DNA from 2 places in the Halomonas sp. hl-4 genome. Region 1 is predicted to be linked to the other one. Evidence: predicted binding sites of a transcription regulator. Region 1 holds the regulator's gene; the other holds the start of a gene.
What was found. Region 1 encodes sigma-54, which starts transcription at its own class of promoters, with help from an activator protein. Its sites were predicted from a motif close to TGGCACNNNNNTTGCTNT; they were not measured.
Positions count from the first base shown of each region.

Region 2: the regulator sigma-54 is predicted to act here: its motif matches at 2,849-2,866, upstream of CPH17_RS11315 (P-II family nitrogen regulator).

Region 1 is NZ_LT907845.1:1,009,766-1,026,540, forward strand. Features, by position in the region: gene murA (UDP-N-acetylglucosamine 1-carboxyvinyltransferase) at 1-989, opposite strand, end outside; gene CPH17_RS04980 (BolA family protein) at 1,000-1,251, opposite strand; gene CPH17_RS04985 (STAS domain-containing protein) at 1,354-1,689, opposite strand; gene CPH17_RS04990 (MlaC/ttg2D family ABC transporter substrate-binding protein) at 1,686-2,321, opposite strand; gene mlaD (outer membrane lipid asymmetry maintenance protein MlaD) at 2,448-2,912, opposite strand; gene mlaE (lipid asymmetry maintenance ABC transporter permease subunit MlaE) at 2,930-3,730, opposite strand; gene CPH17_RS05005 (ABC transporter ATP-binding protein) at 3,727-4,551, opposite strand; gene CPH17_RS05010 (KpsF/GutQ family sugar-phosphate isomerase) at 4,771-5,754, shown strand; gene CPH17_RS05015 (KdsC family phosphatase) at 5,775-6,311, shown strand; gene lptC (LPS export ABC transporter periplasmic protein LptC) at 6,318-6,896, shown strand; gene lptA (lipopolysaccharide transport periplasmic protein LptA) at 6,900-7,400, shown strand; gene lptB (LPS export ABC transporter ATP-binding protein) at 7,411-8,160, shown strand; gene CPH17_RS05035 (RNA polymerase factor sigma-54) at 8,265-9,680, shown strand; gene hpf (ribosome hibernation-promoting factor, HPF/YfiA family) at 9,767-10,075, shown strand; gene CPH17_RS05045 (PTS sugar transporter subunit IIA) at 10,080-10,553, shown strand; gene rapZ (RNase adapter RapZ) at 10,644-11,525, shown strand; gene CPH17_RS05055 (HPr family phosphocarrier protein) at 11,598-11,867, shown strand; gene pmbA (metalloprotease PmbA) at 11,885-13,225, opposite strand; gene yjgA (ribosome biogenesis factor YjgA) at 13,321-13,839, shown strand; gene tldD (metalloprotease TldD) at 13,847-15,298, opposite strand; gene CPH17_RS05075 (YhdP family phospholipid transporter) at 15,295-16,775, opposite strand, start outside.
Region 2 is NZ_LT907845.1:2,392,420-2,397,319, reverse strand. Features, by position in the region: gene CPH17_RS11330 (TonB-dependent siderophore receptor) at 1-1,001, opposite strand, end outside; gene CPH17_RS11325 (helix-turn-helix transcriptional regulator) at 1,100-2,074, opposite strand; gene CPH17_RS11320 (accessory factor UbiK family protein) at 2,228-2,593, opposite strand; gene CPH17_RS11315 (P-II family nitrogen regulator) at 2,930-3,268, shown strand; gene CPH17_RS11310 (ammonium transporter) at 3,314-4,561, shown strand; gene glnK (P-II family nitrogen regulator) at 4,758-4,900, shown strand, end outside.

The DNA of each region.
Region 1 (16,775 bases):
AAAATCGTTTCAACAACTCTCGACGCCCCTTCCGCCACCGCGTTCATGGCTACAAACTGGGCCTGCATGTCGGTAGGAAAGGCCGGATACGGCGCTGTACGGATATTCACAGCACGAGGGCGCTTACCGTGCATGTCCAAGGCAATCCAATCATCCCCGGAGGTAATCTCGGCGCCAGCTTCTTCCAGCTTAGCGAGCACGGCTTCGAGGATATCCGCCCGCGTACGCTTTACTTTCACCCGCCCGCCAGTCATGGCCGCTGCCACCAGAAAGGTGCCTGTCTCGATCCGGTCGGGCATGACATCATGATGACAGCCGCTGAGTGTCTCCACCCCTTCGATGGTAATGGTATCGCTGCCGTGACCGCTGATGCGCGCACCCATCTTGATCAGGCACTCAGCCAAATCCACCACTTCGGGCTCGCGGGCGGCGTTTTCAAGCACTGTAACGCCATCAGCCAGCGTAGCGGCCATCAGTAGATTTTCCGTGCCGGTGACCGTCACGGTATCAAAATAAATCGTCGCCCCTTTCAAACGGCCATCCACTCGTGCGCGAATATAGCCCGCTTCAACGCGTATTTCAGCGCCCATGGCCTCCAGCCCACGAATGTGTAAGTCCACGGGCCGCGAACCAATTGCACAACCACCCGGCAATGAAACGTCGGCTTGTCCGAAATGCGCCAGCAAGGGGCCCAGCACCAGAATAGAGGCGCGCATTTTCTTTACCAACTCGTAAGGCGCATGACAGTGAGTCACTTGAGAACCATCTAATTGGATGGTCAGATTCTCACCCATCACCGGCTCAACGCCCATGCGGCCGAGCAGTTCTAGCGTGGTGGTAATGTCCTGCAAGTGCGGCAAATTACCGATAACTACCGGACCTTTGGATAATAAGCTAGCGCAAAGAATGGGCAGTGCCGCGTTTTTCGCACCGCTGGCCCAGACTTCGCCGTCAACCGACCCATTGCCGGTAATAATAAGTTTATCCATAGAATAACCGTTACTGCGCGTTTTCAGCGGCGGTTTGCCACTGTGCTGGCGTGTAGGTTTTGATGCTGATTGCGTGCAAGGCACCCGTGGCGATCTCATCGCTTAACGCGGAATACACCAGCTGCTGGCGCTTGACGGGCGACAACCCTTCAAAGGCATCACCCACTGCAATCACCTGGAAATTACAGCCTTCGCCCTGAATATGGAACTCGCATCCATCGATACGTGATTCGAGCAGGGCTTTCACCTCATGGGGTTGCATAGGTCAGACACTCCTTAAAGGACGTTATATAACGTGGAAGATGGGCATCAAGGGGAGAACATCATAAAGAAAAGCCTGCGGTTTGGCGACGCCCAAGGCTTATTAGACAGGCTTTTCACCCGGCGCGTTAATGAGTGCGTCCAACTCGGCAAGCTCCGCAAGCCGCATAAGCGGTGCTGATAGCGTGATAGATATGACGTTGATGCGATGCTGGTGGCAGATACGTAGCCACTGAAGTAAAACGCTCAAGGCAACGTTACGTGGCGTGTCCACCTCGCTAAAATCAAACGTTATCGCCGCAGGATGATGAGCAGCCAACCAACGCGAGCCCTCGGCAGCAAGCGCAGCTGCCGAGGTAACGTCCACATCGCCCTGCACACTCAAGCCGTCGGCTCGCTGGCAAAGCGATACGTCGCGATCGGTAAAAATCGCCGTCACGCATCGCCCCCTTCTTCCAGTTCGTCGACACCCACATCCGGCGACCACCCATCAATCACCGCGTCATAGTCGCGGTTATTGTCGCGCATGGCCTGATCGAACTGGTTACGGAAGGTAAGCCCCAGGTTGATGCCGTTAACGATGACGTTCACGACGCGCCACTCGCCATCGGATAAACGCAGGCTATAGTTGACTGGGTAGACATCCCCATTCGTGCCGACGACTTCCATAGCGACGCTGGCACGGTCTTCTTCGCGCTGAGGACGCTGATCATCAAGAACGCGAATTTCATCGTAGTCAAAGGTCACTAAGCCACGCGTATACGTATCGATGAGTGTTTGGCGAAAGACATCGACGAAACGGCTGCGCTGTTCCGGTGACGCATTACGGAAATAGCTCCCCATCACGCTGGCACCGATGTAGCGAAAGTCCGCCACTTCCTCGAGGCTTTCGTCCACCTCTTGTTTAAGTTCGTCAAGGTTGTCTTCGTAATACGATTCGCGACCTTCCAACTGCTCCATAAAATCACTGATATTGTCGCGGATCATCGCTTCGGGGGGCTCGGGCTGCGCGCTTGCCGACAGCGGCATCAAGGAGGCAAGTAACGCGGCGGCCAGGGTGAACCCTGTCATTAATGAGTATTTTTTTAACAACATCATTTTCTTCTCCTAGCGACGGCGAACATGTCCCCGTCATTTATCTCGTCTTGAGCGACCCGCCCGCAGCGTGGCAAGCCGTTCGCCATCACAACGATTAATTTAATTACTTGCCATATTGGATATAAATTGCTGGATAAGTTCTTCAAGCACCAGAGCCGATTGGGTATCACGGATCGTATCGCCTTCCTCCAGCATTTCAGGATCGCCTCCCATGCTCAGGCCAACGTATTGCTCGCCGAGCAAACCCGAGGTCAAGATAGACGCGGTGGCATCACGGGAGATCTGCCCTTCCAGCTCACTGTCCAAGCTCAGCGTCACGCGGGCGTCATACCACTCAGTGTCGAGTTCGATCGCTTCAACGTGGCCTACTGTAACACCTGCCATAGACACACGTGCCCGAGGCTTTAATCCGCCAATATTGGAAAAGTTAGCGTCCAACTGATAGGTGTTCGACGCCCCGGAAAGGGTTAACCCGCTAACGCGCAGCCCCAAAAACACCAGCCCCAAAATACCCACTAAAATAAACAGGCCGACGCCAAACTCCATGGTTCTACTTCGCTTCATGAAACTGCTCCACCTAATCAGAGGCCGCCGAACATAACGGCGGTTAATATGAAATCAAGCCCCAGAACCGCAAGCGACGAGTAGACAACGGTACGCGTGGTCGCTCGGGAAATCCCTTCAGAAGTTGGCAGCAAATCGTAACCTTGGAAGACCGCAATCCAAGTCACCACCACCGCAAACACAACACTTTTAATCATGCCGTTGCCAACGTCATTAATAAACGCCACGCTGGCCTGCATGTTGCTCCAGTAAGAGCCCTCGAATACGCCAAGCCACTGAACGCCGACGAGATAACCACCCCAAACGCCGACGACGCTGAACCCAACGGTAAGAATCGGTAGTGCGACAACGCCTGCCCAAAAACGCGGAGCAACCACTCTTCTGAGGGGGTCGACGCCAATCATTTCCATACTGGTTAACTGCTCGGTGGCTTTCATCAAGCCTATTTCAGCGGTTAGCGCCGAGCCCGCGCGGCCGGCAAATAACAGCGCGGCGACCACCGGAGCCAATTCGCGCAACAGCGATAGCGCCACCATCTGCCCAAGCGCATCCTCAGCACCAAAATCAATGAGAATCGTATACCCCTGAAGCGCCAACACCATGCCGATAAACAGGCCTGACACCAGCACAATCGCTAGCGATAATACACCGACAAAGTGCAACTGGCGTATCCAAAGCCGAATGCCCTCTGCCGATGGCACCCCTACCGCCGATTGAGCAAGAAATACCCCAGCGCGCCCCAGCGACTCGACCACGTCACAGCTGCGACGCCCCAATCGAGTAATGCGCGTGGCGACCTGCCCTTGCTTCATCGTCATTTGGCATCTCCCTGAGTCGCCACATCGCCCAACATATCCTGGTAAAAAGCCGGCGCGGGGTAATGAAAGGGGACGGGACCGTCGGGCTCACCGTGTATAAACTGCTTCACCCGAGCATCCTGATTGGCATCGAGTTCTGCTGGTGTTCCATGCGCAACCACATGGCCCTCGGAAATAAAATACAGATAATCGGCAATTGTCAGGGTCTCCTTGATATCGTGGGACACCACCACCGACGTCAGGCTTAATGCCTGGTTGAGGCGTTTAATTAACTGCACAAGCACGCCCATGGAAATAGGATCCTGACCAACAAACGGCTCGTCGTAAAGAATGAGCTCTGGATCAAGCGCCACGGCCCGCGCCAGCGCCACACGTCGGGCCATTCCGCCGGAAAGCTCGGCTGGCGAAAGGTGGCGCGCGCCACGCAAGCCCACAGCTTGAAGTTTGAGCAGCACCAAATCGCGGATCATCGCATCGGGTAGATCCGTATGAACACGCAGCGGAAATGCCACGTTTTCATAAACATCCAGGTCTGAAAACAGCGCGCCGCTTTGAAACAGCATGCCCATGCGCTTGCGCAGGGCGAACAATGCCTTACGCGATAACCGGTGGACATCGTCTCCATCAATCAACACGCGGCCCTGATCGGGTGTAAGCTGGCCTCCGATCAGCTTCAATAAAGTCGTTTTACCGGTACCGCTTGGCCCCATGATTGCCGTCACTTTTCCTCGCGGGATGGTGATATTCACCCCGCGAAAAATCTCGGTATCACCCCGCGAAAAATACAGGTTCTCGACTTCAATAAAAGGCACATCGCTCATGGAACCATCAACTCTCGCGTTAACGTGCGTACTCACTGGCTTCACGCAGCATAAAGAAAACAGTGTTTAAAAACTATTATCGAACATCGTATTCTAACCTTACCTGACGACGACAAGCGAGCCTCTGTTCACCTCACCACAAAACGATGGGGCAAAGTCCACTCAGTCAATGTTATTCTTATCTTCTATTTATTATTTTAACGAGCCACGCTAATACTCATGCCAGAGACAGCTGCTAGCACGCCTTTTCGTCAAAGCGCACTGCGCACGCTAAACATCGAGCAAGCCGCGATCGCAGGTTTGGCCGCCAAACTGGATGCGCATTTCGACCATGCCTGCGAGCTTATCTTGGCCTGCCAAGGACGCGTAGTCGTCACCGGTATGGGAAAATCTGGCCATATTGCGGGTAAGCTCGCGGCTACATTAGCCAGCACCGGATCGCCCGCTTTTTTCGTTCACCCGGGCGAAGCCAGCCACGGCGACCTGGGAATGATCACGCGCAGCGACGTCGTTATAGCGCTCTCTAACTCAGGGGAAACCGCCGAAGTGACCGCCCTGCTGCCGCTACTCAAGCGGCTGGGGACGCCACTAATCAGCATGACGGGGCGCCCCACCTCGACCCTGGCCCAGCATGCGGATGCTCATTTAAATAGCAGCGTGGATCGCGAAGCTTGCCCCCTTGACCTTGCCCCGACAAGCTCAACCACAGCGGCCTTGGCCCTCGGCGACGCCCTCGCGGTGGCGCTTCTGGAAGCGCGTGGTTTTACCGCAGAGGACTTTGCATTGTCGCATCCTGGCGGCAGCCTCGGCCGACGCCTGTTGCTGCGCGTTCGCGACCTTATGCATCAGGGTGAACGTTTACCGCAGGTTGCATTAGGCAGCCCACTACGCGACGCCTTATTGGAAATCACCCGGCAAGGCTTGGGCTTCACCTGCGTGGTGGACCCCAACGGCCAACTAGCCGGCGTCTACACGGATGGCGATTTACGCCGCACGCTGGATAACTTCCACGATTTGCGTGAAGTGCGGGTAGATGACGTCATGACGCGGCCCGGCAAGCGGATATCCCCCGACCTGCTGGCGGCGGAAGCCGTGCGCATCATGGAGGACAACCGCATTACCGCCCTCGCGGTGGTGGATGAACAACAACGCCCAATAGGCGCTCTACATATGCATGACCTGCTCGCCAGCGGCGTCATTTAATTGAATCGACCGGAGGCTCAATGACCCTTTCCACTGACCTACTCGACCGACTGCGTCGCATTCGCTTATTTGCCCTTGATGTTGATGGCGTACTCACCGACGGTCGGCTTTACTTTCAGGCCGATGGCGTGGAAATCAAAGCCTTCCACACCCAAGACGGCCATGGGCTCAAACTACTTAAACGCGCGGGTATTTCAGTCGCCCTGATCACCGGTCGTGACTCACCCATGGTCAGTCAACGCGCCGCTGCGCTGGGCATTCCTCACGTCTACCAAGGCTGCGAGGATAAATTGACCGTGCTGCGCGACCTTTGCCAACGCCTTGGGCTTGAACTGCCTCAAGTAGCGTATTGCGGCGACGACCTACCCGATTTGGCAAGCATCAAGCGAGCGGGGGTCGGGATCACGGTGCCCAACGCACCTGACTACATGCACACCCATGCTGACTGGGTGACAGAGCGCCTGGGCGGCCACGGAGCGGTTCGTGAAGTCTGCGATGCGCTACTCGACGCCCAAGGGCACTGGGGCGCCGTCATCGATACCTACTTACACGGCTGAGGAACTATGTTGAAGCAACTTCGCACGCGCGTGGGACTTGCGCTGATTGTGCTGGCCCTCGGCGGCATGCTGGTATGGCTGGACCCTGGCGGCCCGCAAACTGTCCCCCAGGACCCAGATGCGCGTGCGGAAGAGCCGGGGCATGTCCTACACAATGCCGAGCTCACGCTATTTGACGAACAGGGTAATATCCAGCAGGGGCTGACCACACCCCGCCTGGTACATACCCCTCAATCTGCGACGACCCAGACCGAAACACCCCACGCCACACTTTATGACAGCGAGCGACGCGTGTGGAACGCCACGTCAGAGGTGGGCACGCTTAACACTCGCTCCCAGGAACTGACGCTTTCCGGCAATGCCAAGCTCATAGCACCCGAAGAGGGCTGGCAACTCGATACAGATGTCCTGCACTATGAAGGGAAAAACGCCCATGCATGGAGTGACACCCACGTGCTACTCCAGCAACCGCCCCAGCGAACAACGGCGCAGCGGATGGATGCATGGCTAAACGAGGATGAGGTGAGGCTTGAAGATAACGTTCAAGGCCACCACCCCCCAGAGACGCAACCTGGACAGGAATAAAACATGAAAGCGTTTATCTACACGGCGGTTGCCGCTGCCTGCTTAGTCCCTTTTTATGCGCTGGCGGATAATCACCAGCAACAGCAACCGGTTGAAGTCGAAGCCGATCAGCTTGACCTTGACCAACGTGCCGGTACGGCGGTTTACACCGGCGACGTAGAGGTTCGCCAGGGAGATATGCTGATCAGAGGCGATGAAGTTGAAATCCAACGTAACGAAGAAGGCGAGCTCTCGCGGGCGACGGCACTGGGTGATCGCGCCTATTTACGTCAGCAACCCGAGGACCAAGATGGCCCGATAGAAGGCTGGGGCCGGCGCGTGATTTATCACGTCGCCGAGCGCCGGGTTGAGTTGATTGACCAGGCAGAAATCATTCAACAAGGCGACCGCTTCACCGGCGGACGTTTGGATTATTTCATCGACCGCGAGGTCGTCGAAGCACGTTCCGATGTTGAGAACCAAGAGCCGCAACGCATCCGCATGACGCTGCAACCCGAAGACTAAGGAGAGCCCGATGGTAGCTGCCGCCGAAAGCGCAACTCGAACGCTACACGCCCGCCATTTGGCAAAAAGCTATAAGCGCCGACGCGTCGTAAAAGATATTAACCTGGACATCTCCCAAGGCAGCATTGTGGGCTTGCTTGGCCCCAACGGCGCGGGTAAAACCACCTCGTTCTATATGATTGTCGGCTTGGTCAAGGCAGATGCAGGCAGCGTCGGCATCGACACCCTTGATCTTTCTCGCGCCCCTATGCACGAGCGCGCCAAGGCAGGCATTGGCTACTTACCTCAAGAAGCGTCTATTTTCCGCAAGCTTTCCGTCGCCGATAACATCATGGCCATTTTACAGACCCGAAGCGACCTGGACCGCGCCGGACGCGAAGCTCGTCTGGAAACACTGCTAGAGGATTTTCATATCACCCATATCCGCGACAATATGGGCATGAGCCTATCGGGTGGTGAACGGCGGCGCGTCGAAATCGCTAGGTCACTGGCCACTGAGCCTGCATTTATTCTGCTCGATGAACCCTTCGCGGGCGTAGACCCTATTTCAGTGGGCGATATCAAGTCGATCATCCGCGCATTGAAGGACCGGGGCATTGGCGTATTGATCACCGACCACAACGTGCGTGAAACGCTGGATATATGCGACATCGCCTACATTGTCGGCGATGGCCACATTATTGCCAGCGGCACACCAAACGCCATTCTTGACAATCAAGAAGTGCGCGACGTTTACTTAGGCGCTGATTTCCGTCTGTAAAGCTATCAATGGCATATTTATTGCCGGTGGCATGCTTATTGCACTTGCACCAAAACAAAACTCGCACTAGGGTGGATGCTTTCCGATAACCGAATGGTTCTCTGATGGTCATGAAAGCTTCTCTTCAACTGCGAATTGGCACCCAGCTCACCATGACACCTCAGCTGCAGCAGGCAATTGCTCTGCTGCAGCTATCAACGCTCGATTTACGCCAGGAAATTCAGCAAGCGCTGGACGCCAACCCCATGCTTGAGCAGGAGGATGAGTTCAGCGAACAAGCCGCCAGCGAGCCGGAAGAAGCTGAATGGGCAGACAGCATCCCCACAGAGCTCTCCGTCGACAGTGACTGGTCGGATACCTACCAGGACACGGGCAGTACCGGCAGCTCGAGTGGTGAGGGCCCTGACTTTGAACGCCAAGCGGCGGGGCAAAGCCTACACGGCCACCTCCTCTGGCAACTGGCCATGACCGACTTAAGCAGCCGCGAACAGCTGGTTGCCGAGAGCCTGATTGATGCTCTCGATACAAACGGCTACCTCACCCAACCACTCAACGATATCCGCGAAGGGCTGCGCGCCCAAGGCGTGGAAGGGCTCAGCCAGCGTGAGGTTGAAACCATCTTGTTACGGCTTCAACAGTTTGAGCCCACCGGCGTGTTCGCCCGTGATCTTCGCGAGTGCCTGATGCTTCAGCTCGCCACGCTACCCGACGATACGCCGTTATTGATTCCCGCGCGGCGTTTGGTGCGCCAGTTTCTGGAAGCCTTGGGCAAAAATGATCAACGTCTACTCAAGCGACGATTAAGCCTCGACGATGCGCAGCTAGACGAGGTCGTCCAGCTCATCCGCAGCCTTGACCCGCGCCCTGGCAGCGCTTATAGCGCCACTGACGACAGCTATGTGATCCCCGATCTAGTGGTTCGCCACGATAACGAAGGCTGGCACCTTGAGCTCAATCCAGAGGCGCTGCCTAAGCTCAGGATTCAACCCGACTACGCCAGCCTGATTAAGCGCGCCGACAAAAGCCAGGATAACCAATTCCTCAAAGACCACTTACAGGAAGCCCGCTGGCTGATCAAAAGCCTTTCCAGCCGCAACGACACGCTACTGCGTGTCGGCCGCGAAATCATCACTCGCCAAATCGGCTTTTTAGAGCAGGGCGAAGAAGCCATGAAGCCGCTTATTCTGGCGGATATTGCGGATGCGGTAGAGATGCACGAGTCGACGATTTCTCGCGTCACCACCCAGAAATTCATCCATACCCCAAGGGGTATTTTCGAGCTTAAATACTTCTTCTCCAGCCAAATAAGCGGTCAAGACGGTGACAGCCACTCCAGTACGGCGATTCGTGCACGGCTCAAAAAATTAATTCAGGAAGAGCCCTCCGGCAAACCACTGTCGGACAGCCGTTTAGTGACTCTACTGGAAGACGTCGGCATCCACGTGGCACGCCGCACTGTTGCCAAATATCGAGAAGGCATGGGCATTCCCTCATCCAGCGAGCGACGTCGTTTGCGTTAGATAAACGGAAACTCATCACAAGGGCTTTGCTTAACGGCAAAAAGGGTTACAATCGAAGAACAGTCCGATGGATAAGGAGTACGTCAATGCAAGTCAATATCACCGGTCATCATGTGGAACTGACTGACGCCTTGCGTGACTATGTCAACGAAAAGTTGGAACGCGTCGAGCGCCATTACGACAACATTACCACCGTGCAGGTAACGCTTTCGGTTGAAAAAGAGCGCCAACAAGCGGCCTGCACGTTGCACGCAGCAGGTGCTGACTTGCACGCCGAAGCCCTTGATAATGATATGTACGCCGCCATTGACGCCCTAGCGGACAAAATCGATAGGCAACTCGTTAAGCATAAGGAAAAAGCACAAGCCCGCGCCCAAGGCGCAGGCGTGCGTTAATTCAATGACGTTGGCCACTATCCTCCCCCCGGAGCGCGTTCTCTACGATGTGCCTGGGGGCAGTAAAAAACGGGTGCTGGAGTTTTTCAGCACCTTCATCGCGCAAAACATCCCAAGCCTCGATAGCCAGGAAGTATTCAGTCGCTTGATTGGGCGTGAACGCCTGGGCAGCACGGGAATTGGCAACGGTGTGGCGATTCCTCATGCGCGAAGCCCACACTGTGAATCGCCTATCGCGGGCTTTCTCAAACTCAATGAAGCGGTCGACTTCGATGCAATTGACGGCGATCCGGTGGATTTGGTGTTTGTCCTACTTGTGCCCGAAGAAGCGGACGACACGCATTTGGCCTTGCTGGGCCAAGTCGCTTCCATCATGAACGACGCCGACACACGCCAGCAGCTACGCAAAACGGGCAGTCAACGTGAACTGCTGGATCTCATCTCCGCCAAGATACGCGACCAAGCAGCCAGTCAGTAACCCGCTGGCACGTCCGGTGGGTATAGATTGAGTTAACGTCTTACTCTGGCTGGTTACCCACGTCACTTGACCGCAAGCAAGAGAGCCTTCATGCAACTCGTCATTATTAGTGGACGATCCGGGTCAGGCAAATCAATTGCCTTACAGGCGCTGGAAGATTTGGGCTATTACGCCATTGATAATTTGCCAGCCATGCTACTGGACTCGCTGATTGATGAGCTACGCGACCAGGGGGAACGCACCCATCTGGCGGTTAGCATTGATGCGCGCAATCTGCCGGGCGCGCTTGCTAAGCTTCCCAAGCTTCTCGAAGAGCTTCGCCAACGTACCATCAAGTGTCAGATTGTATATCTGACCACCGATGCACGTATTTTGCTGGAGCGCTATTCGGCTACTCGAAGGCGCCACCCTTTAACACGCAATAGCACGCTCACGCTTGAAGAAGCCATTGATCAAGAAGAGCAAACGCTGCACGAAATACGTGACCTCGCCGATCTCACTATCGATACATCGCGCCTGTCGGTACACGATCTTCGTCGTCGTATCACCGACCAGGTAGCGCATCAGCGACGTGATCAGCTAACGCTGACCTTTGAGTCATTCGGCTATAAGCGCGGTGTGCCGCTCGATGCCGATATCGTTTTCGACGTGCGCTGCCTGCCTAATCCTTACTGGGATCCCTCTCTGCGCTCGTCTACTGGCCGCGACGCCGATATAATTGCGTTTTTAGCTAACTATCCCCTGGTCGATGACATGGCCAGCGATATTCAGGCGTGGCTTGAACGCTGGCTTCCGGCGTACCAAAACAGCCAGCGCAGCTACATGACCGTCGCGATAGGATGTACCGGGGGTCAGCATCGCTCAGTGTATATGGTTGAACAACTGGCGCAGCGCCTCGCCGGGCAAGCAGGTGAGGTACAGTTACGTCACCGCGAGCTGGGCTTACAATACACGGTCAACGCGCCGCTTTAGCATTAGTCGCCCTAGCCGTTTAGCAAGGGCCATCATCTATTGCGACGACCCTAGCAGCCAAAAGGAATCAGGGTGCCCGAACGTAGACTTACCCTTACAAACCAGCGCGGCCTTCACGCTCGCGCCGCGACCAAACTTGTACAGTGCAGTCAGCAATTTGACGCCAACGTACGTGTCTTGAAGCAGCAGCAGGAAGCCGATGCCGCCAATATCATGGCCCTCTTGATGCTTGCAGCGCCTTGTGGCACGGAGCTATGCATAAGAGCAGAAGGCAATGACGCCGAACAAGCACTGGATGCGATTCAAGCGCTGTTCGACGCACGTTTTGACGAGGACAAGTAAAGCCCTGCCTTGCTAAGCTAGCTACCCGCGATAGTCATCCCATCAATCAGCCAACTGCCGGAATGGATACTACCCCGCCGGTCAATGTCATCACCCACGCCGATCAAGTTTGCGTACATACGCTCCAGATTACCGGCAATAGTGAACTCTTCTATGGGGTATTGAATCACGCCTTTCTCGACCCAGAAACCCGCAGCACCGCGTGAGTAATCGCCAGTCACGCCGTTAATTCCCTGGCCCATTAACTCGGTCACCCAAACGCCAGTGTCCATTTGTTCCAACAGCGATGCCTGGCTAGTTAACGGCGCGGTAATGCGCATATTGCGTGCGCCGCCAGCGTTACCCGTCGTGGTCATACCCAAGCGCCGGGCGCTGTATGAAGACAGCATGTAGCTCGCAATTTTGCCTTGGTCGATAAATCGGTTATTGCGCGTTTGTACACCTTCTCCATCAAACGGAGAGCTAGCTGTTGCCCCAACTTCCATTGGCCGCTCTTCGAGGCTAAACCAATCGGGGAAAAGAGGCGTGTTGAGCCGATCGCACAGAAAAGACGCCTGACGGTATAGCGCACCGCCCGCCAGGGCGCCCATTAGATGGCCCACCAGACCACTCGACAGACTGGGGTCGAACAGCACCGGGTAAGTTCCCGTAGGTGGTCGTTTGGCCCCCAGCCGACGCAGCGTTCGTCTGGCCGCTTCGCGGCCAACCGCCGCCGGGTCAGATAGCTGATCAGGATCGCGCGCCGAGGTGTAATCCATGTCACGCTGCATACCCTGCGCGTCTTCGGCAATCAGCATGCAAGAAAGCGAATGCCGACTACCTTTCTGGGTACCGATAAAACCGTGGCTGTTGGCATATACGCGCACGCCTTCACCGCTGGACAGCGAGGCGCCGTCTGATTGGGTAATGCCTGCCACCTCGCGACCCGCTTGCTCACAGGTCAATGCCAGCTCAATAGCCTGATCAGTGGTTAACGCCCAAGGATGATGAACGTTTAAATCGGGCAGCTCGGTCGCCATCAACGCCGCATCGGCAAGCCCTGCCGACGGGTCTTCTCCCGTGTAGCGGGCAATCGCCAGGGCTTTTTCGACGGTGGCCTGTAGCGAAGCGTCGCTGGCATCCGTCGAAGAGGCGCTGCCTTTGCGCTGGCCCACGTACACGGTGATCGCAATGCCTTGATCTCGGGAAAGCTCAACGGTTTCAACCTCGCCCTGGCGGACACTGACGCCAATCCCCTGATCCACACTTGCGCCCACCTCAGCGGCATCGGCGCCCATCCGTTTGGCCATCGCTAATGCACTTTCCGCACGAAGGATGAGCAGTGCCTGCTGGGCAGATGCATCGAACGCTTGAGCCATACAATCTCCTTAACCACCGACATAGCCGGTAGATCAATATTGAGCATCGCAGCCTGATATAATAAGGCCACGAATTCTGTTTAAGAGAACCCACGATGCCAAAACAACGCCCCGAGCCTATAGACGATGACATGGCAGAGCGCCCCAGCAAGTCCCAGTTAAAGCGCGAAATGCACGCGCTTCAGGCATTGGGGGAAACATTAATCGCCATGCAACCCGCCGAGCGGGCCCGTTTCCCACTATCCGATGACATGCTGCGCGCCATCGACGAAACCGCTCGCATCCGTTCCCATGAAGGGCGCCGTCGGCATATGCAGTACGTCGGCAAATTAATTCGCAAGGAAGACCTTGCGGCTATTCAGGCCGTATTCGACGGCATCGAACAGGAAAAACAGCAACGCGACCACGCCTTTCATCGACTTGAAAAATGGCGCGACCGATTAATCGATGAAGGCGACCCGGCAGCGGAGCAATGGCTCGTTGAGCACCCGGATACCGACCGCCAAACCCTGCGCCAATTAATCCGTAATGCCCAGCGTGAGCGAGATCAAAACAAGCCGCCGGCCAGCGCTCGCAAGCTGTTCAAGTTTTTACGCGATACCGTCCAGCTTTAATCCTGGTTTAAGACTGCGTGCCGCCGACGGTCAGCTCGTCAACTTTCAACGTCGGCTGACCAACGCCGACCGGCACGCCCTGGCCTTCTTTGCCGCACACGCCGATGCCGGTATCCAGCGCCATATCATGACCGATCATCGACACCCGGCTCATGGCCTCAGGGCCGTTGCCAATCAACGTCGCGCCTTTCACCGGCGCCGTTACACGGCCATCTTCAATCAAATAGGCTTCGCTGGCGGAGAACACAAATTTTCCAGAGGTGATGTCGACCTGGCCACCACCAAAGCTCACCGCGTAAATACCCCGCTTGACGCTCTTGATAATATCGCTTGGCTCATCCTGCCCCGCCAGCATGACAGTATTGGTCATTCGCGGCATCGGGATATGGGCAAATGACTCGCGACGGGCATTGCCAGTCGGCGCCATCCCCATTAGACGCGCATTAAGCTTGTCTTGCATGTAGCCGGTCAGGACACCATCTTCAATCAGCGAGGTATATTGCCCCGGCGTGCCTTCGTCATCGACGCTCAGAGAACCACGACCATCGCTTAACGTGGCATCATCCACCACCGTGACGCCTTTTGAGGCCACGCGCTGGCCCATACGTCCTGCAAAAGCCGAACTACCCTTACGGTTAAAGTCACCTTCTAAACCATGCCCCACGGCTTCATGCAGCAAAATGCCTGGCCATCCGGCACCCAACACCACCGGCATTTGCCCAGCGGGCGCATCGACCGCCTCGAGATTGACCAGCGCTTGGCGCACTGCCTCTTTGGCATAGCGCTCTGAGACCTGTTCATCGCGCAGCCGCGACATCGAATAACGCCCCCCGCCGCCAGCGCTACCGCGCTCCCGGCGGCCGTTTTTAACGGCAATAACACTGACATTGAAGCGCACAAGGGGGCGAATATCGGTTGCCAATGTACCGTCGCTGGCACGCACTAACACTACTTCGTAGGTTCCGGAAAGCGATGCACTAACTTGGCTGATGCTGGGATCTGCCGCGCGGGCAGCGCGATCCGCCTCTTTGAGCATGGCGACTTTTTCATCGGCGCTAAGGCCGGCGAGAGGATCGATGCCGGCGTAGTAAGGCGACGCCGTTACGGGTTTAACGGCCTGCCCGGTCAGACGCTTGCCACTGCGCACAATACCGGACGCGGTACGCCCCGTATCCATCAGCGCATCGGCAGTGATCTGGTTGGAGTATGCAAAGCCGGTTTTCTCGCCGGCAAGCGCACGGACGCCGACGCCACCGTCAATATTGTAGCTTGCTTCCTTAACTTCGCCGTCCTCCAGTACCCAGCCTTCTTGCCAGGTACGCTGAAAATACAGGTCGGCGTAGTCCACACCAGCGCCCATGGCGTAGCCCAGGCCAGCGTCAAGGGCGCCAAGGTCTAATCCGCCTGGGGTGAGCAAAATCGAAACGGCGGTTTGTAAATCGTCAGTGTGTGCGGTCATCGAGAACCTTCTAAAGTCACTTGCGGCGAGGCCCACGGCCCCTCCACACGGTAATAAATCGTGGTCGCCTGATCCAAGGCATCGCCAAACATCTGGTCGGCTAAAAACAGCGCGCCGCCCACCACGGGGGCCCCAATAGCGATCGCCGCCATGGGCAAGCCCTGGCTTAGCGGTAATGCGACGCCAAGGCGTTGATCAAGTTCACGGTTCACCAAATCAACGTCGCCACTAAGGGACAGCGTGGCGGCGGGCGCCTCGATTTGCAATGGACCGCGCAGCATAAGCTTACCGTCGGCGATATCCGCCGCGCCATGCACACGATCAAATGCCGTGCCCTGTCCGGTCACATCGGAAAAATCCAACCGCAAACGGCGTAAGATATTGTCAAAGTTTAACAGCCCCACCAAGCGGGCCGGTGCCGATTCAAGGGTAAGAAAGCGACCATCGCGTATGTCGGTGGTCATCTCTCCCCCGGCCTGGGCGAGATCCAACTGCCACGGAGCCCCCGGCCAGGCCAGTGTTGCATCCACCTGAGTGCTCCGGCTACGCATGGCCACCGGCTGGTCGAGATGCTCAAGCGCAGTGGCAATATTACCGCCCTTGATCGCCATTTCCGCGCGGGTTTTGCTAGTGGCGGCGCCACCTTCCCAATGCAGCGCACCGGTAGCGGTTAGTTGCCCAAGCGTCAAGCCAACCGGTTCTAGCGAAATACCGTCACCATCAGCTTGCCAGAAGGCTGTCAAAGGACCGATTCGCTTATTGTCGAGCAGCATCTCGGACAAGCGTAAGCGACCATTAGGAACATCGGCTAGCCACGCGGGCAATGCTATTGGGGTTGATGCTTCAGGCGTCGTTGTTTCAACCGACTCCGTCCAGGAAGACGGCATAGACACAATTTGCTGCTCGCTATTGCTTCCAGACACTGCATCAACAATGGGATCTAAATAGAGCTGAGAGAGCGCAATATCCAAGGGCGTCGCCCCTCTGGGACGATAATCAACCCGCCCTCTCACCAAATCGCTGTCGAGCACCAGCGATAAGTTGCTATCGTACAGGTCGCCCTCGGCTGTGCCACCACCCAAGCAATCCTGCTTGTATACCACGCAAGACGTGGTGACACTCAGCGAAAGCGGCGGGAATGCTGAGATTGACGCCTCGTCAGCATCTACCTTGTCGCCGCCCTGAACGATGGGCGAGAACGCCTTCTGCCAAGCGGCGATATCCAACCGCTCGAGTTCCGCACCCAGCTGCCAGCCAGGGGTGTTTCGCCAGTCCGGCGTACGACGAACGGCTTCGCCCAGGCGCACGCTGCCCGCAAGCTCACCGCCAGCGCTAGATTGAATATGCAAATCGGCAATCTCGGCTACACGGCTCTGGATACGTATGGGGTCAAGATCCGCTGTCAGGGTCCAGGGCCATGCCTGCTGGGCGCTTTTAGCAAACGGATCGGGCAGTTTGACGGCCACGCCTTGCCAAT
Region 2 (4,900 bases), 1.4 Mb from region 1:
TCGGGCGCTTCCCAGCCAAAGCCGTAGACCTGGTTCAGCGTCACGTCGGAGTTGAGGTAGCGTAGCTGCTGGCGAGCCTGCCACTGATCATTAAAGCGGTGCTCCAGGGCGTAGCCCACCATGCGCTGTGTGCGATCGTAGGCGTCGTAATCCTCTTCACCGTCAAAGAAGTTATTGCTGATTTTACGGCCATTGCGCGCTTCCACGGCGCCCTCATACGGCACGCCGGAGTGGTAGCCACCTTCGGGCTCGTCTTGCAGATAAGCGTCCAGCGTCAGGCTGGTATCGTCGCTGATATCCCAGGTGAGCGAGGGCGCAATGGCGTAACGTTCCTCTTCGGTGGGGCCAAATTGCGTATCAGCAGCGCTGGCAATGCCCACTAAACGGTAGGCCACGCGCTGTTCCTCGCCGATTGGGCCGGTCAGGCCAAAGGCGGCGCTGCGCTGGTTGTTATTGCCCACGCGAAAGCGTAGCTCTCCGCCGGATTGGAAGTCGGGTCGCTTGCTATTCATGGCAACGACGCCGCCCGGCGAGGCCTGCCCGTAGAGCACCGAGGCCGGGCCTTTGACCACTTCAATACTGTCCAAAAACCACGGATCGACCCGCAGCGAACTGTGCGAGTTGGTGTCGCCGATGAGTTTCAGTCCGTCCAGAAAGGTATTGCTCAAACTGCCGTCGGAGAAGCCGCGCAGCACCAGGTAGTCGAAGCGGTTGGAGGCGCCCACCTGATTGCTGTAGACCCCCGGTGTGTAGTCCGTCGCCCGCTGCACGGTGCTGATGCCGCGCTTATCCATGTCGTTTCGAGTAACAGTTGAAACGCTTTGGGGCGTTTCGATCGAAGGCGTCTCGACCTTGGTGGCCGCCTGCTGGGCGGTGACGGTGACGGTCGCTAACGCTTCATCGTTGCTTGATTGTGCAAACGTAAAGGGTGCTGACCCGCTTGCTATAGCCACAGAAATGACCAGCAACGATGGGCGGAAGCGGCAAAGTGAAATTGGCATAATGTGGTCCCCTAATAATTTTAATAATGAGAATTATTACTGTTAAATGCAGGGGAAAGGTATGCGGTCTGCCAAATTGGCTATGCGCAACGCCAAATTCATCTGGCGACGCGCTGGGTGGCGACTTCGTTAGGGGCGATACCAAAGCGGCGACGAAAGGCTGTCGCGAAGTTGGTGGCGTGGCGATAGCCGCAGGTATGCGCGACCTGTTGAACGCTCATGCCGCGTTGCAGATCCTGATACGCCTGGGCCAAGCGGCATTGGCGCAAGTGATCAAATATTGAACAGCCGTATCGGGTGCGAAATTTATGACGCAAGCTGCTGGGGCTCATGGCGGCTTCCCGCGCAAGGTCGTTGAGACAATAAGCGCGCGAGGGATAAGCCGCTAACTGAGCGTGAAGAATAGCCAAACGCTGCTCGTCGCGGGCCGAAATGCCGCGCATTGTCTGTGCTGCCAGCGGCTCGGCTGAGTCTTGCTGGCCATGGTGAGGCAGCCCGTCGCCCAACAGTTGCAGTGCTAGCCCCTGCCAAATCAGTGGCTGGCGCCAGTTGGCCAGCGGCTCGGCGGCGGCATGGCGTAATGCCTGAGCCAAGGTCGCCGATAAACGCCAAGGGTATAACCCCGGCGCGGTGGGTAACGGAGGCAGATCCAGCGAGGTGGTCGCGAGCACCGCCACGTTCACCGTATGCAGCCGGGTCTGGGCGGGTTGGAAAACAGTCAGTGGCTGCTGGGGTGTGAAATGGGCGCACATACCGTCGCCCGCGTTAAGTTGAAAGCGCTGAGGACCCAGACGAGCACTGATATGGCCCTCCAGCACGACGCTGATAAACCATGGCGCAGTCTGGCGCGAGGATGAACTGTAGGCGCAGTTCACGCATAAGTCGGAAAGCGTTAAGTGCATTGCCTGAGGGAGCGCAACATCGCGTACGCTGCCGGTTGCCACGCTCGACTCAGCGGGCGCATTGCGCACCCGATATTCGATACCAAAACGCTGGCCTAGCTGGGCAAGTGTCCCCGGCGTTAGCTCGTAAAGCGGTTGGCTGGCCTGAGCGTCTAAGGTGGCGGTGGTCATACGTGCATCACGGTGGCGGTGAAAAACAGCGATGCATCAAAATAGGGCATTGGCGCGATGGTAACTGCGTGAACCCCCTGTGCACCGCTTAAGTCATGGGATGCAAGTTACGTTACCACGCGCGCAACAATAGTCAATGATAGTTATTCGCATTTATTTTGAAGACTTGGGCGAGGTTTTGCCACCCTGTGGGTGCGCATTGCCGTTATCCTTCTGAGGCTCTACCGGCAGCGGCGGTGCTTCGGCTTCTATGGGGGTTGAGGCATCTGCTGCTTGGGCATCCACCGCGGCTTCCAAGCTGGCCACCTGGCGTTCTAGTGCCTCTACCCGCGAGCGGGTGCGCTGCAGTACGTCCATCAAAATATCGAAGTCCTCGCGGGACACCAGCTCCAATCGGTCAAAGGCACCGCGCACGACCTGATGGACACCCTTCTGAATGTCTTCAGGCGCTTGGGAGGCGTTTTGCAAGCGGTCGCCAATTTGCTGGGCGAGTCGGCTAATACGGTCTTGAGGGGCCATGGCTCTACTCCTAAATGTCGGTGTCACGATACGGATGACTGATATTCAGGATACGCAACCCAGGCGGGATTCGCATGTTTCTTACTCCAATTATTCTTGCGTCCTACTTATGCATCAAAGTGGAGCGCTTGCGTTTTGCATGTGTTCAATTTTGGTGCAATACCCGGGTTGGCAGCGCGTGTTGGCGGTGTTATTAGCCGTAGTGCTCTATTTGGTTATATTTAAAATATTGAAATAAATAACAAAAAAAACAGGTGGCACGGTATGCGCATTAGTGGAGCAGGCACTTTTTTCGGGCGGCTGCGCCGCTCCTTAATCCAGCAGGGGAGATTCGGGATGAAACTCATCACCGCCATCATCAAGCCGTTCAAGCTCGACGACGTTCGCGAGGCACTGGCCGACAACGGTGTTCAAGGCATTACCGTCACCGAAGTTAAAGGCTTTGGTCGTCAGAAAGGCCACACCGAGTTATATCGCGGTGCTGAATACGTGGTCGATTTCTTGCCCAAGGTAAAAGTTGAAGTCGCCGTAGATGACGGCCGCCTCGAAGGCGTGCTCGATGCAATTTGCAGCGCGGCTAACAGCGGCAAAATCGGTGACGGCAAGGTATTCGTTACGCCGCTTGAAGACGTTATTCGGATTCGGACGGGTGAACGCGGTGCAGACGCCGTTTAAATCTGGCTTTTCTGATCATTTCTTTAGTTCAACGGGGAACTTACAATGGAAGAGTTGACTGATATTAGCTACGCGCTTGATACGTTTTACTTTCTGATCTGCGGCGTGCTGGTGATGTGGATGGCCGCGGGCTTCTCCATGCTGGAAGCAGGCTTGGTACGCTCTAAAAACACCGCTGAAATTCTAACCAAGAACATTGCGCTGTTTGCGATCGCCTGCACCATGTATCTGCTGGTGGGCTACTACATCATGTACTCCGGCAATGCCGGTGGCTTCCTGCCCAATCTTGGCTTTTTGATCGGCGCTGAAAACAGCGCGGATGCCGTGACGGCCGGTGGCGACGACGCGCCTTACTACTCCATGCGTTCCGACTTCTTCTTCCAGGTGGTGTTCGTGGCGACCGCCATGTCGATTGTGTCGGGTGCCGTGGCTGAGCGTATGAAACTGTGGGCCTTCCTGGCGTTCGCCGTGGTTATGACCGCTGTGATCTACCCGGTATCAGGCTACTGGACCTGGGGTGGCGGCTGGTTATCTGAAGTCGGCTATTTTGACTATGCCGGTTCGGGCATTGTGCACCTTGCCGGTGCGTCTGCGGCGTTAGCGGGTGTTATCGTACTGGGTCCGCGTAAGGGCAAATACGGTAAAGATGGTTCCATCCATGCGATTCCGGGCGCCAACATGCCGCTGGCCACGCTGGGTACCTTTATCCTATGGATGGGCTGGTTCGGCTTTAACGGTGGCTCTGAATTGAAGCTGGCGGCCATCGATTCCGCCAACAACGTTGCCCAGGTGTTCGTGAATACCAACGCCGCGGCCGCGGGTGGTGTGATTGCCGCGCTGATTCTTGCCAAACTGTGGTTCCGTAAAGCCGATCTGACCATGGCGTTGAACGGCGCGCTGGCTGGTTTGGTGGCGATTACCGCTGATCCGCTCTCGCCTTCAGCCCTTGGCGCGACGATTATCGGTGCCATTGGTGGCCTGATTGTAGTTGCCGCCATCGTCACGCTGGATAAATTGAAACTGGACGACCCGGTCGGTGCCATCTCCGTTCACGGTGTCGTAGGTATCTGGGGTGTGTTGGCGGTGCCGCTGAACAATGGCGATGCCTCTTTTGGCTCGCAGCTTATCGGTATCGTAGGGATCTTTGCCTGGGTCTTCATTGCCAGCCTGATCGTATGGCTGATTCTGAAAGCGATCATGGGTATCCGGGTGAGCGAAGAAGACGAATATGAAGGCGTCGACATCGCCGAGTGCGGTCTTGAAGCCTACCCCGAATTCGGTATTAAGAAATAAATGGGCAGCATCAAAACGTAATTCGATGCTAACCAAGTGAGCCCGAGTGCTCGTCTATGGCCTCCCTTCACGGGGAGGCTTTTTTTATTCTCCGCCGGTAGCGGTGTATGCTGATAGCTAACGGATAACGGGCGGGACTTTAGCGCTCGCTATCTTTTTATCTACCACCATGGCTACCCAGCTAGAGGATCTCGCAATGAAACTAATCTCTGCCATTATCAAGCCGTTTAAGCTTGATGACGTGCGCGAATCGCTCTCCGACATTGGCGTACAGGGCATTACCGTTACCGAAGTGAAAGGGTTTGGTCGCCAGAAGGGCCATACCGAGTTATACCGGGG